3 regions of the Arthrobacter sp. DNA4 genome follow, and region 2 is predicted to be linked to each of the others. Evidence: predicted binding sites of a transcription regulator. Region 2 holds the regulator's gene; each other region holds the start of a gene.
What was found. The regulator HrcA, encoded in region 2, represses chaperone genes, less so after heat shock. The targets are predictions, from matches to a motif close to TTNGCACTCGNNNNNNNCGAGTGCNAA.
Positions count from the first base shown of each region.

Region 1: a site for HrcA is predicted at 1,128-1,154, ahead of NMQ03_RS14540 (FmdB family zinc ribbon protein). Genes of this name have one in related genera too.
Region 3: a site for HrcA is predicted at 926-952, ahead of groL (chaperonin GroEL). Genes of this name have one in related genera too.

Region 1 is NZ_CP101466.1:3,163,530-3,166,798, forward strand. It holds gene galU (UTP--glucose-1-phosphate uridylyltransferase GalU) at 1-379, opposite strand, end outside; partial or broken gene NMQ03_RS14535 (5-formyltetrahydrofolate cyclo-ligase) at 483-1,098, shown strand; gene NMQ03_RS14540 (FmdB family zinc ribbon protein) at 1,210-1,482, shown strand; gene NMQ03_RS14545 (Flp pilus assembly protein CpaB) at 1,703-2,320, shown strand; gene NMQ03_RS14550 (DUF4011 domain-containing protein) at 2,332-3,269, opposite strand, start outside.
Region 2 is NZ_CP101466.1:2,448,833-2,452,101, reverse strand. It holds gene NMQ03_RS11270 (DUF4870 domain-containing protein) at 1-311, opposite strand, end outside; gene NMQ03_RS11265 (DUF3097 domain-containing protein) at 431-1,282, opposite strand; gene hrcA (heat-inducible transcriptional repressor HrcA) at 1,454-2,467, shown strand; gene dnaJ (molecular chaperone DnaJ) at 2,556-3,269, shown strand, end outside.
Region 3 is NZ_CP101466.1:875,708-878,976, forward strand. It holds gene NMQ03_RS04140 (ABC transporter substrate-binding protein) at 1-840, shown strand, start outside; gene groL (chaperonin GroEL) at 1,131-2,765, shown strand; gene NMQ03_RS04150 (ABC transporter substrate-binding protein) at 2,867-3,269, opposite strand, start outside.

The sequences.
Region 1 (3,269 bases), 710 kb from region 2:
CGCCCACGTGCTGCTTCGCCCGGAGGACGGCATGCCCCAGGCCGTGGGGATCGCCCTGCCGGACGTAGTGGATGTCACCCAGCTGGCTCGCGGCCTGGATGGACGCAAGCTTTTCCGTATCGCCCTTGTCCTCGAGGGTCGATTCGAGGGATGGCACCCTGTCGAAGTGGTCTTCGAGGGCGCGTTTGTTGCGGCCGGTAATCATCAGCAGGTCGTTGAGGCCCACGTGGACGGCTTCCTCCACCACATACTGGATGGCAGGCTTGTCCACGACGGGAAGCATTTCCTTGGGCATGGCCTTGGTGGCAGGCAGGAACCTGGTGCCCAGGCCCGCTGCGGGAATGACGACTTTGCGGACTCTGGGATTACTGGTGTTCACCGGACTAATCTAACGTCAGCGTCAAGTATTTCAGTAACCCCCGGCACCGAACGCCGGCACGGGGCTTCAACGCCGCGGAACACCGGGCTTCAGGGAGGACAACATGCTGCAGGAGACTAACGCTGTCAAGGACAGGATCCGGGCCGCCCACCGGCACCGGCGGGCAGGCCTGATGCCGGCACAACTGGAAGCTTCAGGCCCTGGCCACCCATGGGGAAGCCTGGGCTGGATCGGTGACGCAAGGCCGTCCCGGGATAGCCTGCGTATACCTTGGCGTGGGGCAGGAACCACCCACCCTGCCGCTGATCAACGCCCTGCACCGCAGCGGCCACCAGGTCCTGCTTCCGGTGTGCGAACCGGCCAGGGAGTTGAGCTGGGTGTTCTGGACTCCGGACACCGGCTTCGAGCGCAGCAGGTACGCGCCCATCCTGGAACCTGCGGGGCACCGGCATGGGCCCGAAACCGCCGGCGACGCCGCTGTGCTTTTCATTCCCGCCACAGCCGTGGACCTGGTAAGCAACAGGATTGGCCAGGGCGGCGGCTACTACGACAAGTTCCTGGGGCACCTCGCTACGGCCGGGAAGGAAATTCCGCTGGCCGCTGTTATCTACGACGATGAATTGCTGCCCGCCGGACGGATCCCGGCCGAGGAGTTCGACCGTCCGGTCCCGGCCGTCCTGGTTCCTTCCGGGTACCGGCCCCTGGCGGGTGGCGCCTGAGCACGGGCGTTCCGTGCACAGTGATAGAATTAGCACTCAGGCCCTGCGACTGCTAATGGTTTACCAGGTGGCAGCACGGGACCTCTCGTTTGCCCAAGAGGAGGAGCACCAGTGCCAACATATGCTTACGCCTGCAAGGATTGCGGCCACGCCTTCGACATCGTCCAGTCGTTCTCGGACAGCAGCCTGACGTCCTGCCCTGAATGCGAGGGGACGCTGCGTAAGAAGTTCAACAGCGTCGGTGTCGTCTTCAAGGGCTCCGGTTTCTACCGCACGGACTCCCGCGATTCCAAGGGCAGCTCGGTTTCCCCCGCGCCCGCCGCGGCTCCGGCCGCGCCTGCTGCTGCCCCCGCCGCGCCGGCGCCCGCAGCCGCCGCGAGCTAGTCCGGCACAGACTTCACGACGGCGGCCGGCGCTTTCCAGCGTCCGGCCGCTTTTGTCCACATAGGCCTCATCCCGGCCCCCTTGCGCGTGCGCCCGGAGTTAGCGTGGGCGCATGCCCTTACTTCCCCGCCGCCGCGCCGCCCTCCGGTATTCTTCGGGCCCTGCAGGGGCTGGCCGCAGCCCCAGGAACCGCCCACTGGCCGCGCGTGTTGCCGCTTGGTTGAGCCGAAACCGCCGGCTCGCCGCTGCACTGTTGTTGTGCGCAGCTGCCGCGATCGCCGTCCAGCAGCTCACTCCTGCCCCGCTCTCCACCGCCACGGCCCTGGCCGCTACCCGGGATCTTCCTGCCGGTACCGCCGTATCGGACGCGGACGTGGTCCGAGTCCAGGTGCCCCCTGGCATGGTGGCCGACGGCTTCCTCCGGGATGACGCCGCCGCCACCGGCAAACAGCTCGCCGCACCCATGCGCAAGGGCCAGCTCCTCACCGATGCCCAGCTGGTGGGTCCCGGGCTCCTGGCAGGTACGCCGCCCGGTTCAGCCGCAGTTCCACTGCGGATGGCGGATGCCTCGTCGATTCAGCTGGTCTCCCCCGGACAGCTGGTCAACGTTGTGCTCACATCAGCCAACGGGTTCGACCAGCAGGGCCCGTCGGAGGTGCTGGCGTCGGCAGTCCCCGTACTGTGGACCTCCAACAAGGGCGGCCAGAGCGGCCAGTGGCTGGGCACCACGGAGACGGACGGACTGATCGTGGTGGCAGCCACCGCCGAACAAGCATTACGCCTGGCCGGAGCGTCAACCCAAGGCCGGCTGTTCTTCGTCCTGGTCGGGCCGCCGTAACCTTGTGGCGGTCAGCCCCAGTGCGGCGGCTTCTGTTCCTTCAACCACGTGTCGTGGTCATCCTCACGGTCACCCCAGTTGCGGGCGTCGTCCTCTGCGGCCTTGCTCGGGAGGATCTCTTCAGCGCCGCCTGTTACCGTCCGGGTCGCCGGACCCGTTTCGGCCGGGCCTGCAGGAACGTCCCCGCCGGTAACTGTTTCTGCCTGCCCGTCCTGGATCTTGTCCTGGCGCATGTCTTCCTCGCGGCCGTCTTCCTCAAGCCTGCCGTGTGCAGGTTTCTTTTCCTCGGTCATGGATCCCGCTTCCTGGTTTCCGCTGTCACCGTTCCGGCCTGTGCCGGGATCCCCGGGCAGGTAGGAAACTCCGGCGGACGGCGCGGCGTCAATTCCATTGAGCGCCTGGTCAACGTCGTCGTCAAGGAAGCCCACAGACTGGTGGGTCCTTCCCGGCAGCACCATGTTCTCCAGGCCCAGATAGCCTGCAATGCGGTCTGCGCAGGACGACGGGTCCGTGAACACTTCGATGGTCCACAGCGGCATGTACCGCCAGCCAAGGCGTTCCAGCAGTTGCGGACGCAGCCTGCTGCGTTCACGCACGCTCATGGTGCGGTACTGCGCAGTGCCGTCGGACTCGATGGCCACAGGCCGCGGAATCTCGGAGTCCTCCTGGCCCATGGTATTCAGGGGGTCGGCGGCTGCCACTACATCGATTGCCCCGTCGTATTGGTGCCAGACCCTTGCGCCCCGGGCACGCAGCCGGTCGCCCAGGTCCGCCACCAACGGGTCCGCGCCAAGCGCCTGTTCGCTGGCGGCGGCGCGGGACGCGGGGGTGCCAAGATCCGTGTTGCCGGAAAGTTCCCGGTCCAGCAGCGCGTACAGGTCCACCGCCCCATGGGTGAGCCGGGTGTGGTCCAGGTCCTCGGGCCGGAAGCACGTGAGCACGTGCAGGG
Region 2 (3,269 bases):
AGGGTGGCGATGACCGCGAAGATGTTTCCCACATAGGGGATGAACACCAGGATGTTGGCCAGCACAGCGGCGATGGTGGGCGGCAGGCTGAAGTTCAGCGCTTCTTTGGATTCCTGCGCGGTAAATGGCCCGCGGTCACGGAAGATCAGGTAGATCAGCAGCGAGGGGACGCACCCCAGGATCCCGCCGAAATGCGCGAGCGTGGCCCATTGGCGGTCTTCGCTGGCCGTGAGCGGCAGCGCATTGGCGGGGACGCCATGGTACTCGGAGCGGCCCTGGCCGTCCCTGTGATCACGTGCGTTTTCTGCCACAGTCTGTTCCTTCGGAGGTGCAAGTGGTGCTGACTTCATATATGGGCGCGGTGTGCAGCGGCCTTGGGAAAAGGCGCTGCACTACCAAGAATACTGGCTCCCGGGCCGGTGCCCGGCCTTCAGGGAACGGTGAGGAAGTCGATGACTTCCTCAACCCGCCCCAGCAGGGACGCTTCCAGGTCCGCGTACGTACGTACGGCGCCCAGCAGTTTCTGCCATCCCAGGCCGATATCCTCCTTGGTGGCGTGCGGCCAGCCAAAGGCCTTCAGGATTCCGGTCTTCCAGTCCTGTCCGCGGGGCACGACCGGCCATTTGTCAATGCCCAGGACAGCGGGGCGGATCGCCTGCCAGACGTCCACATAGGGGTGGCCGACGATCAGGACATTTCCGGCCGCGCCGGGGGATGCCATGACGGCGTCGGCTATGCGGGACTCCTTGGAGTCAGGGACGAGGTGGTCCACGAGCACGCCGAGGCGACGGCCCGGACCGGGTTTGAAGGCGGCAACTGCGGCGGCGAGGTCGTCAATGCCGTGCAGGGGTTCGACGACGATGCCTTCCACCCGGAGGTCGTCTCCCCAGACCTTTTCCACCAGTTCGGCGTCGTGCTTGCCCTCCACCCAGATGCGGCTTGCCTTGGCGACCTGGGCCCGCTGGCCGGAGACCCGGACGGAGCCTGAGGCTGTCCTGCCGGCGGCGGGGCCGGCGGCTGCCGGCCGGGCGGCGGGAGGCATCAGCCGGATGGGCCGGCCCTCAAGGAGGAAACCGAAGCCGAGCTTGAAGGACCGGGACTTCCCGCGGCGGTCCTCCAGGGCCACGACGTGCATGCCGCCGGACTTTTCCACCCGGGTGACGGCGCCGACCCAGCCTGACTGGACATCCTCGAGCACCATGCCCCGCTCCACCGGAACCTCGGGCAATTCCGCCTTGGCCGGGGCGGAAATGCCGCGGGGCCCCCAGTTTTGGTAATCCATGGATTCGATCCGCCTAGCGCTAGGTCCTCCGCACCGGAATTTCGCCCGGAGCGGTACCAATGCTAACAACGGGCCGAGGCATAATAGACTGTTAGCACTTAGGCATGTCGAGTGCTAACACTGGTGGCACCTGGCGGGGTATGCGCCCCGGACCATGGATGGAGGTGGAGAGTGAGCGAGCCACGCAAACTGGAAGTGCTGCGGGCCATCGTGGAGGACTACGTCCACTCCCGCGAACCGGTCGGGTCAAAGGCCCTGGTCGAGCGGCATCATCTGGGCGTTTCCAGCGCAACCATCCGCAATGACATGGCGGCCCTTGAAGACGAGGGATTGATCACGGCCCCGCACACCAGTGCAGGGCGAATTCCCACGGACAAGGGCTACCGGCTCTTTGTCGACCAGATCTCGGCAGTCAAGCCCCTGTCGGCAGCGGAGCGCCGGGCCATCCAGTCCCTCCTGGAAGGCGCAGACGACCTCGACGACGTCCTGGACCGCACCGTCCGGCTGCTGTCGCAGCTGACCAACCAGGTGGCTGTGGTCCAGTATCCGCACCTCAGCAAGGCACTGGTGCGCCACATCGAGTTCGTGCTCCTGGCCCCCCGCAAGGTGCTGGTGGTGCTGATTGCCAACAGCGGCAAGGTGGAGCAGCGGGTCATCGACGTCGGCCAGGACCTTGGCGACGACGCACTGGCCGCGCTCCGTACCCGCTTCCTTGCCGCGCTGGCCGGAACTCCGCTAAGCCAGCTGGCCAAGGCGCTCCCCGCCGTCGTAGCCGGAACTGCGCACGGCCAGCGCCAGGCCGCGCACGCGCTGGCGCATGGACTGGACGGCCTGGCACAAAACACCAGGGAGGACCGGATGGTCATGGCCGGAACGGCGAACCTGGCCAGGTCCAACGTGGATTTCCCCCTCAGCATCGGCCCCGTGCTCGAGGCACTGGAGGAGCAGGTGGTGATGCTGCGGCTCCTGAGCGAAATGGCCCAGGACCACCGGGGAGTGGCCGTCAGTATCGGAAGGGAAAACCCTTATGACGGCCTTGCCGAAGCCTCCGTGGTGGCCACCGGCTACGGCCCGGACAGCGCCGCGAAGGTAGGGATCCTCGGCCCAACCAGGATGGACTATCCCACCACCATGGCCGCCGTCAGGGCTGTGGCCCGCTACCTTTCCAGGATTTTGGGGCCCTGACTCTTCGCCGCCGGAGCCTTTTCGGGACCGGACCACAGAGCGGGGCCGCCCACACTGAACGCAGTACAACAAGGAAGAGATACGAACTTTGAGCAGCCACTATGACGTCCTTGGAGTCTCACCCGAAGCTACGGGCGAAGAGATCAAAAAGGCCTACCGCAAACTGGCCCGCACCCTTCACCCGGACGTAAACCCCGGTGCGGACGCTTCAGAACGCTTCAAGGCAGTAACTCACGCCTACGAGGTCCTCTCCGACCCCCAAAAGCGGAGGATCTACGACACCACGGGCAACGAGAACGGCACGGACAACGGCTTCGGCGGTGCCGGTTACGCAGGCCAGGGCTTCGCATTCCAGGACATCTTCGACACCTTCTTCGGCGCCGGGGGCACCTCCGGCCCGGCTTCCCGCGTCCGCCGCGGCCAGGACGCCCTCATCAGCGTCCGGATCGACCTTCGCGACGCCGTGTTCGGCGTGAACAAGAAGCTCGAAGTGGACACTGCCGTGGTCTGCCCCACCTGTGACGGATCCTGCTGCCGGCCCGGCACCCACCCGGAGCGCTGCGACATCTGCGGCGGCAGCGGCCAGGTCCAGCGGGCCGTGCGCTCCATCCTGGGCCAGGTCATGACGGCCGCCCCCTGCGGCACCTGCGAAGGCTTCGGCACGGTCATCAAGGATCCCTGCAACGAATGCAGCGGCCAGGGCCGTATCCGCAGCCGGCGGGCGCTGACCATCAAGGTTCCCGCCGGTGTGGCCACCGGAACCCGGATCCAGCTCGCCGGGCAGGGCGAAGCCGGACCTGCA
Region 3 (3,269 bases), 1.6 Mb from region 2:
GCTGCAGGCCTGTCGGGGCTTACCAGCGGAGGCTACTATTTCCGCACCGCCACGGCCGACGTCGCCCAGGGCCCCGTGTTGGCAAAACTCGCCAAGGACTCCGGCGCTGCCACCATCGGCGTGCTGTACCAGGAAGGCTCCTACGGCAAGGACCTCTCCGCTGCCGTCACGGACGCTGCGAGAAAGTCCGGACTCACGGTCCTGCCCGGAGCCGGCTTCAAGGACGGTGCCGCCGCCGAAGCCGCGCGCTCCATGGCAAAGGCCAAGCCGGACGCCGTTGTCCTGATTGCCCGCGAGGGCGCGCAGGACGCCCTGGACGGGCTGGACAGCGCCGGCCTCAGCGGTTCACAGATCATCCTCAGCGACGGCGCGTTTGCCCGTTACGGATCCAGGCTCGCCTCCGGGACCCTGGAGGGCGCACGTGCCGTCGTCCCCGGACAGTTGCCCACCGCTGCGTTCCAGGCAAAACTGCTGGCGGTGGACCCTGCCCTCAAGGACCTCTCCTACGCTGCCGAAACCTACGATGCCGTTACGCTGGCGGCCCTCGCCGCAGTACGTGCCCAGGATGACGCCGGACGCTCCATTGCCGCCAACCTGATTGCCGTCTCCGGAGGGGCAGCCGACCCTGGAGCCGGAGTGCCGACCGCCCCATGCTTGAGCTACAAGGAGTGCCTGGACGGCCTTGCTGCCGGCCCGGACATCAACTATGACGGCGAATCGGGCCCGGTGGCCTTCGATGCCAAGGGCGACATCACCACGGCCCTCTTCTCCGTGTACACCTTCGGACCCGACAACAACCCCGCCCTGTCGGGCCGGGAGACAGCCGGACACTCCGGCTGATCGCCCTGGGCGAAGCCGCTGCTTCCCGCAGGGCATCAAGCGTCTTTTCGCTTGCACTCTCACCGGGGGAGTGCTAATTATTGACTTAGCACTCTGACGCACCGACTGCTAAAGCAACGCCTGGTTCCGGTAAGCAGCGCACGGCACCGGTCGAGGAGCGAAAGAAACACCTCACTTCAGTGAGATCCCCGCCCGGAGGCATACAGAGGCCGCCGGCAAAGGATCGTCCGTCGCGGGCACTGCAGCGAAGGTTCATTCTTAACGACTGTCCCGAAAGGACTATTGCCGTTATGGCCAAGATCATTGCATTTGATGAAGAGGCACGCCGCGGCCTTGAGCGTGGCCTGAACACCCTCGCCGACGCCGTTAAGGTCACCCTCGGCCCGCGTGGACGCAACGTCGTCCTCGAAAAGAAGTGGGGCGCCCCCACGATCACCAACGATGGTGTTTCCATCGCCAAGGAGATCGAGCTGGACGATCCCTACGAGAAGATCGGCGCAGAGCTGGTCAAGGAAGTTGCCAAGAAGACTGACGACGTTGCCGGTGACGGCACCACCACGGCAACCGTCCTGGCCCAGGCCCTGGTCAAGGAAGGCCTGCGCAACGTTGCCGCCGGCGCCGACCCGCTGTCCCTCAAGCGCGGCATCGAAAAGGCTGTTGAGGCCGTCACCGCCGAGCTGCTGAACTCCGCCAAGGAAATCGAAACCAAGGAAGAGATCGCGGCTACTGCCTCCATCTCCGCCGGTGACGACGAGATCGGCGCCCTCATCGCCGAAGCCCTGGACAAGGTGGGCAAGGAAGGCGTCATCACGGTCGAGGAGTCCAACACCTTCGGCCTGGAGCTGGAACTCACCGAAGGCATGCGCTTCGACAAGGGTTACATCTCCGCCTACTTCGTCACCGACGCTGAGCGCCAGGAAACGGTCCTCGAGGATCCGTACATCCTGATCGTCAACTCCAAGATCTCCAACGTCAAGGAACTGGTTGCTGTCCTGGAAAAGGTCATGCAGTCCAACAAGCCGCTGCTGATCATTGCCGAGGACATCGAGGGCGAGGCCCTCGCCACCCTGATCGTCAACAAGATCCGTGGCACCTTCAAGTCCGTTGCCGTCAAGGCTCCGGGCTTCGGTGACCGCCGCAAGGCCCAGCTGGCCGACATCGCCGTCCTGACCGGCGGCCAGGTCATCTCCGAGGAAGTTGGACTCAAGCTCGAGACCGCCGGCCTCGAACTGCTGGGCCAGGCCCGCAAGGTTGTTGTCACCAAGGACGAGACCACCATCGTCGAAGGTGCCGGCGACGCCGACCAGATCGCCGGCCGCGTCTCCCAGATCCGCGCCGAGATCGAGAACTCCGACTCCGACTACGACCGCGAGAAGCTGCAGGAGCGCCTGGCCAAGCTGGCCGGCGGTGTTGCAGTCATCAAGGCCGGTGCCGCAACCGAGGTCGAGCTCAAGGAACGCAAGCACCGCATCGAGGACGCCGTCCGCAACGCCAAGGCTGCAGTTGAAGAAGGCATCGTCGCCGGTGGCGGCGTGGCCCTGATCCAGGCCGGTGCCAAGGCATTTGCCAACCTGCAGCTGTCCGGCGACGAAGCAACGGGCGCCAACATCGTCCGCGTTGCCATCGACGCTCCGCTGAAGCAGATTGCCTTCAATGCCGGCCTTGAGCCCGGCGTGGTTGTCGACAAGGTCCGCGGCCTGCCCGCAGGCCACGGCCTGAACGCAGCCACCGGCGAGTACGTCGACCTGCTGGCAGCCGGCGTGAACGATCCGGTCAAGGTAACCCGCTCTGCCCTGCAGAACGCGGCCTCCATCGCCGGCCTGTTCCTCACCACCGAAGCTGTTGTGGCTGACAAGCCGGAGAAGGCTTCTGCCCCCGCCGGTGGAGACGACATGGGCGGCATGGGCGGCATGGGCGGCTTCTAAGCCTCCCGGCCGGGACCTGCCCCGACCAGTTACGAAAGTGCGGCCCCCTCTTCGGAGGGGGCCGCACTTTTTTGTCCCGGTGCCAGGATCCTGCCAGGGATTTACTTCCTGGCCGAGTCCAGCATCCCCTGGACTTCCTTCCTAAAGGCGTCCGCCGCGGCCTGGGGGGTCAGCCGGTCATACAGCACTTCATCCGTGTAGCGTTTGATGACGTTCTGGACGCTTCCGGCACCCACGGGAGGGACCGGGGGCGCATCCTTGATGTCCGGCGCAATGTCGTTCAGGAACCCGACCACCGTGGTGTCCGCCGGCTTCAGCGTGGGCGTGATGTCCGCGACGATGTCGCTGTTGGTGGGTACACCCCTGTCCGTCATCAGGATGGCCCCGGCCTCCGGGCTGTTGGTGAGGTAGTTGATGAACTCCGCGGCTTCCTTGGGATGCTTCGAACGGGACGAGGCGGACCAGAACATCGTCGGCTTGTAATACATGCCGTTACTGGCCGCC